DNA from 3 places in the Halomonas sp. AOP7-B1-5 genome. Region 1 is predicted to be linked to each of the others. Evidence: predicted binding sites of a transcription regulator. Region 1 holds the regulator's gene; each other region holds the start of a gene.
What was found. Region 1 encodes PhoB, which activates phosphate uptake and scavenging genes when phosphate is short. Its sites were predicted from a motif close to TGTCATANNNNTGTCANA; they were not measured.
Positions count from the first base shown of each region.

Region 1 (2,270 bases):
AAGTCAGGTTGGAAATGGCGCTGCGAATTTCCTGCTCACTCCCCACCAACCCCGCATCGTTTTCAATCTCGACACGCACGCTATGCTGGTGGTGCGATAGAGCGAGTGCATCCTGACAAACACTATTCAGAAGGCGCTCAATAGATAGCGGCTGATGATCTTCGCCACCCTGATCAATCTCCAAACGCGACAGCAGCAGCAGATCATTCACCAGATTTTGCATACGCTGGGTCTGCTCCTGCATCTTCTCAATACCCCGGCCTAAGCGGGGCGGAAGCTGGTCGGCCAGATCGCCATAGGTTTCCAGATAGCCCAGAAGAACGGTCAACGGAGTACGCAGTTCGTGGGAAACATTGGCGACGAAATCGCGGCGCATTTGCTCAAGGCGATGTAAACGGGTGATATCCCGCGCCATCACCAAGCGCTCATCGTCACCGTAGAGGGTAATCTGGTATTGCAGGACGCTACGCTCATCAATCGGCGAGGTCAGAGTTAACGGCTCGCTATAATTGCGTGCATTGAAGTAGCTGATAAAGTCTGGGTCGCGCAGTAGATTGGTGATGTGCTGACCACGATCATGCGCTGTCTGCAGGCCCAGCATCTTCGTTGCGGCGCTGTTCCACCACTCAAGATCACCGTGCCGGTCAAGCATGACTACGCTGTCGCGCATAGCCTCAGAGGATTCCTGAATGCGTGCCAGCGTCGCCCGTAATCGTCCCTGGGTGATACGCTGGCTTTTTTGATAGCGATAAAGACGATCAAGCAGATCCCCCCACATGCCACTGGCCGCGGGCGGTTCATTATGCGGATTGAGGGTGAGCCACTGAAAAAGCACGCGTAGCTGACGTAGATGGTAGAACAAGCAGACGGCCAATCCGGCCGACAACCCCAGCCCTGCCGAACCCAATAGCCATCCCAGGCAAACCCCAATGGTCGCTAACCAGGCAATGCGCCACAGCTCACGGCTCCACAGGCGCACAATTACACCCGGGCAGAGAAGCGATAACCGGTACCCCGTACCGTCTGGATCAGGTTCTGATGCACTTCGCCCAATGCTTTACGCAAGCGCCGTATATGGACATCCACGGTGCGCTCCTCAACGTAGACATTGCCGCCCCACACCTGATCGAGCAGTTGGCTGCGTGTGTAAGCCCGCTCCTGGTGGGTCATAAAGAACTGCAGCAGGCGGTATTCGGTAGGTCCCATTTCAAGCGCCTTACCGTGAGCGCTTACGCGGTGGCTAACCGGATCCAGCAGCAGGCCATTGATTTCGATCGGGTCTTCCACGCCGCGTGGCGTGGCGCGACGCAGTACGGCTTTCAGGCGTGCGACCAGCTCGCGCGGTGAAAAAGGTTTGGTAATGTAATCATCCGCCCCCGACTCAAGCCCCTGAATCTTATTATCCTCTTCGCCTTTGGCGGTGAGCATAATAATGGGCAGTTCAGCCGTCGCTTCTTCACGCTTTAGGCGTCTTGCCAGCTCAATACCGCTGGTGCCCGGCATCATCCAATCAAGCAGTAGCAAGTCGGGCTGATGGTCTACCACCAGCGCGTGGGCATCCTGGGCGTTATCCGCTTCAAGCACGCGATAGTCCGCCATTTCCAGCGCTACGGCGATCATCTCGCGGATAGACGCTTCATCATCGACAATCAAAACGGTCTTGGCGGTCATCCCAGGGCCTCACGGTGTTCAAAGAAGGAAATTCAATGACATCTCAGTGACAATAACACCATGACTTGATGACACTTATATGACAAGCATTAATCGCGCTGAGCAGGCTTAGCCCACAACCGGCCATTCGCTAAGCGCAATGCCTGCAAAAATGAGTAGCCCCGCCCAGTGGTTATTCAAAAATGCCTGGAAGCACGGGTCACGCTCACGATGACGAATCAGGCGCTGCTGATGGATAAATGTCGCCGCCATACCGGCAAGCCCCAGCCAGAAAAAGCCGCCTAACCCGACGCGCACGCCGACCCAGGCCAAAAGCGCGAGCGTGGCGATCTGCAACAAGCCAATGATCAGACGATCTGCGTCACCAAAAAGCACTGCCGTTGATTTAATGCCGATTTTCAAATCATCATCACGATCAACCATGGCGTACTGAGTATCGTAGGCCACCGTCCACAGCACGTTGGCAAAAAAAAGTAGCCAGGCATCTAGCGGTACATGCCCTAATACGGCGCCAAACGCCATGGGGATCGCCCAGGAAAAAGCCGCCCCGAGCACCACCTGAGGAAAGTGGGTGTAGCGCTTCATAAACGGATAAATAA
Region 1 is NZ_JBQTDC010000006.1:758-3,027, forward strand. It holds gene phoR (phosphate regulon sensor histidine kinase PhoR) at 1-979, opposite strand, end outside; gene phoB (phosphate regulon transcriptional regulator PhoB) at 982-1,671, opposite strand; gene ubiA (4-hydroxybenzoate octaprenyltransferase) at 1,780-2,270, opposite strand, start outside.

Region 2 (2,270 bases), on a different contig from region 1:
AATCATGCCCATTGAGCGGCGCGCCTTGCGCAGCCCGTTGCCTGAAAGACGGGTAAGCTCTACATCGTCCAGACGAATGCTGCCCTGGGTAGGTTCCACCAGGCGGTTCACACAGCGAATCAGCGTACTTTTGCCCGCACCGGATGGCCCAATCAGCGCCATCACCTGCCCTTTGGGCAGCGTAAGTTCGATATCGGTGAGCGCACGATCTCCGGTGGGATAACGCTTGGTAACGCCGCTGAGTGTCAACATCGTTCTACCTCTTATACATAATGTAACGGCCAGAAGGGGTTAACCTCCTGGCCGAATGTCTACAAAAATTATTGGCTGACTCAGTCGCAGTCGTACGTCACGCCGTTGGCATCAGCGATAGTGCGAATAACCGCCCACTGCTCTTCGTAGGTGATAGGGATAAATTGGGCTTCACCGGAATTAGCAAACTCTTCCTGCAGCGCAGAGCCTTCCCAGTCGTAGCTGAAGAACGCATCCTGAATTTTCTCAGCAAGCTCTGGGTTCAGGTTATGCGCCAGACCGTAGCCCGTGGTGGGAAAGGTTTCAGAGGTATAAATAATGTCGTAGTCGCCTTCATTGACCACGCCGCGGGCAATCATGCGCTTGCCTACCGAGTTGGCAATGGCGGCAGCGTCATAGTCTTTATTTACCACACCTAAAATGGAGTTATCGTGAGACCCAGAGAAAGCCGTCTCGAAGTCTTCATCGGCTTCCAGGCCATATTCAGAGCGTAACAGCGCGGAAGGCGCCCGGAATCCTGAGTTGGACGTCTCAGAAGTGAACGCCAGCTGACGGCCTTCCAGATCTTCGACCGATGCAATGCCGCTGTCTGGGTAGGTGATAATTTCCATCTCGTAACCAAAACTGCCGTCATCGGCGGCCATGATGGCAAACGGACGGAAACCGCCGCAGTTTACGGCAACCGGTACACCGCCGGTGTTAAAGCCTGCTACATGCAAACGACCAGCGCGCAGGGCTTCCTGCTGAGCAGCGTTGGACTGCACCGGAAAGAACTGGACTTTTTTACCGGTTGTTTCACTTAGGTGATCAAGAAAATCAGCCCATACATCGGCGTAAACCGCCGGGTCTTCAACCGGGGTATAGGCAAAAATCAATGTATCGGGGTCGACCCACTGCGACTCGTCGCTCGGCGTATCCGCCACCATATCGCCATCGTTATCCACGTAGCGCGTAGAAAGATCTGCCGAGGCATTGGCCGTTACCAGAGCAAAAGCACTGATGACAGCCGCGCTGATCAACGTGCGGGGCAGAGACAAAGAGTGCATAGGTCACCTAATGTGTTGTTCGAAGATAGCGCTATCCTGCCGACACTAGATGACAACCCTAAGACACTCTAATGACTAATTAATGACGCATCAGAAAAAAACCAATAGAGATCAAAGCGCCTTGAATTAGCAGGTACGACGCTCCACAAACATGCTGTTACCTACGATCTTCTTAGCCTGATGCTTTAACTCTGAAAGCTGCGCGGCAATGTCCAGCGCTTTGCAGACGGCGGGGTCGATAACCGGCTTAACGGCGACAGAGACGCTCACAAAGGGAAAAAAGCTTACGCTGCCCTGGCGGTTTTCAATCGAGATGCCACCTTGTTCACGGTCGCTATCCTCATAAAAACCCGGAGCCATCACTTCAAACGAGTCCAGGATTTGCTGACATACGTTTTCCCAATGGCTTAACGGCAGCAGCATCATAAAATCATCGCCGCCAATGTGACCGATAAAGCCGCCCGCGTTGTCTACCTGGGCCTGAAGCAAACGGGATAAGGCAATAATGACATGGTCGCCACGCGCATAGCCGTAGGCATCGTTAAACGCCTTGAAGTTATCCAAATCAACATAGGCCGCGGCAAAGCCCTGCTCGGCGGCAAGATAATTGGTCAGTGTTTCATTAATTAATATGTTACCCGGAAGTCCGGTGAGCGGGTTGGCATGGCGTGCCTGACGCACCTGTATAGCAGTAATCTCACGCAGCAAATCAATAATGCTGCCCATCCCCAGATAGTCACCATTGGCATCCACAATCACGAAGTCCTCCTGTTCGATATCGTGACTGTCGGTTAACTGCTGGCTCAATACTTCAAGCGGGGTATCCGCATGGGCTATCAATGGATTGGCATCCGCGATGTCCCAGACGCGGCGCTTGGAATAGAGCGAATGGCTATACGGGTTGGTGAACAGGGTTAAAAAGGCGTTACGGCGTACCACCGCGATAGGTTTGCCAGCATCTACTACCGCGAC
Region 2 is NZ_JBQTDC010000046.1:17,059-19,328, reverse strand. It holds gene phnC (phosphonate ABC transporter ATP-binding protein) at 1-252, opposite strand, end outside; gene phnD (phosphate/phosphite/phosphonate ABC transporter substrate-binding protein) at 333-1,298, opposite strand; gene ACT3XD_RS17130 (bifunctional diguanylate cyclase/phosphodiesterase) at 1,425-2,270, opposite strand, start outside.
Region 2: a site for PhoB is predicted at 1,347-1,364, ahead of phnD (phosphate/phosphite/phosphonate ABC transporter substrate-binding protein). Genes of this name have one in related genera too.

Region 3 (2,270 bases), on a different contig from region 1:
CATAAAGTCCGTGCACGCCTCAAGCTCGCTTTTTTCGATGTACTCATCAGGCTGATGCGCCTGGGCGATGCTGCCCGGTCCCAGAATAATGGTTTGTAATCCCTGGCCTTGAAACTGCCCCGCTTCGGTGGCGTAGGCTACTGCGTGGTTGCAGCAGGCATCGGGCAGGTGGTCTTTGGCCAAGCGCAACACTGCGTGATTATCTCGGTCGGCCAGCCCCGGCACTGTCACATTCAGTGGTTCGGTCACAATTTCCACTTGCTTGCCACGTGCCTTTAGCTCGGCACTTAACGTGTCGGCATACGTCTCAAAACGAGCGAACACCTCTTCGAACGTCTCGGTGGGTAGATGACGAATCTCCCACTCAAACTGACACTCCCGCGCCATAATGTTGATCGCGGTGCCGCCCTTGATCCTGCCAACGTGCAAACTGGTGTGGGGTACGTTGAACGCTTCATCGACACACCCTTCATCCACCAGGACTGTCATGGTGTCTTCAATAAAGGTGACCAGGCGTGCCGCCACATGAATCGCCGATGTGCCCTGATTGACCTGACTACTATGCGCCTCGCGCCCGATGACCGTCGTGCGCAGGTTAGTTGCCCCTTTTTGGGCGACCACCGGCTGCATGCTGGTCGGCTCACCGACAATCACATGCGCCGTGGTGGAGTAGCGCTCATAGAAGCGCTTGATCAACGCAGGCGCCCCCACACAGCCAATCTCCTCGTCGTAGGAAAAGCCAAAATAGATAGGCTGCTGCAAAGGCGCTTTCACCCACGTGGGCACCATGGCGAGTGCACAGGCAATAAATCCCTTCATATCGCAGGTGCCACGCCCGTAAAGCTTACCGTCCTGGCCGTCATGCAAGCCAAAAGGATCGGTCGACCAGGGCTGGCCTTCCACCGGCACCACGTCGGTATGGCCGGAAAGCATCACCCCACCTGGCGCGTCGGGGCCTACGCGGGCGATCAGGTTCGCCTTGGTACCGCAGGGGCTCATTACCCGCTCAGAGGCGATGCCATACTCTTCAAGATAGCCTTCGACAAACTCGATCAGCGCCAGGTTGGAGCCCCGGGAGGTGGTATCGAAGGAGACCAGTTTGGTCAATAGCGCTATTGCGTCACTCATATGATTCTCGCTGGTTATACACTTCGTCTAACCCTATCACCGGCTTCCTCGTGCGCCTACTGCCAAAGTTGAACGTGGTCATACCCAGTTAACTTAGCAGTCATCAAAATGTCATCTACACTGACTACTGTTCAGTGCATCCAAAAACCTTAACAAACGCACTGTGCCACCTGGCTTATGTCAGGCTCAAAAGGAGCTCTTATGTCTCGTTTTATGTTACGCGCGTTATCTGCCGGTATCGCCGCGGCTACTCTGAGTGTTTCTGCCCACGCCGCTACCGAGATCACCTGGTGGCACTCCATGGGCGGCGAGCTGGGCGAGCGCTTGAGCGTGCTTGCTGAAGACTTCAATGCCACCCAGGATGAGTATCGTGTCACGCCTTCCTACCGGGGCGAGTACGAACAAACCATGGTTAACACCATTGCCGCCTTCCGCGCAGGCGAGCAGCCTCACATCGTACAAATTTACGAAGTAGGCACCGGCACCATGATGGCCGCCCAAGGCGCCATCTATCCCGTTTATGAGCTGATGGAAGAGCACGGCAACACCTTTGACCCGAACGACTACCTGCCCGTGGTGACCGGTTACTACACCGATACCAACGGCAACATGCTCTCCATGCCGTTCAACTCGTCCACGCCGATTCTTTACTACAACAAAGCCATTTTTGAAGCGGCTGGCCTAGACCCTGAGTCACCGCCTACTACGTGGGCCGAGATGGGCGAGATGGGCCAACAGATTGTCGATGAAGGCGCGGCCTCCTGCGGCTTCACCATGGCCTACGCGGCCAACTGGGTGGGCCTCGAGAACTTCTCAGCACTGCACAATCAGTCCATCGGCACCCAGGAAAACGGCTTCGGTGGTCTGGATACCGAGTTTGCCTTTAACGGCGACGTACAGGCACGCTTCTGGGATCAGTTGAAAGAGTGGTCTGATAGCGGCGTCTACAGCTACGCAGGCCCAGCCAACGGCCCGGATGCGGCACCTTCGTTCTATGCAAGCGACTGCGCGATGTATATGAACTCGTCGGCGTCACGCGCCGACGTGCTGGCTAACTCCGACTTCGACGTAGGCTTTGGCATGCTGCCCTACTACGACGACGTAGACGGCGCACCGCAAAACTCGATCATCGGCGGCGCGAC
Region 3 is NZ_JBQTDC010000003.1:165,092-167,361, reverse strand. It holds gene argE (acetylornithine deacetylase) at 1-1,128, opposite strand, end outside; gene ugpB (sn-glycerol-3-phosphate ABC transporter substrate-binding protein UgpB) at 1,330-2,270, shown strand, end outside.
Region 3: a site for PhoB is predicted at 1,227-1,244, ahead of ugpB (sn-glycerol-3-phosphate ABC transporter substrate-binding protein UgpB). Genes of this name have one in related genera too.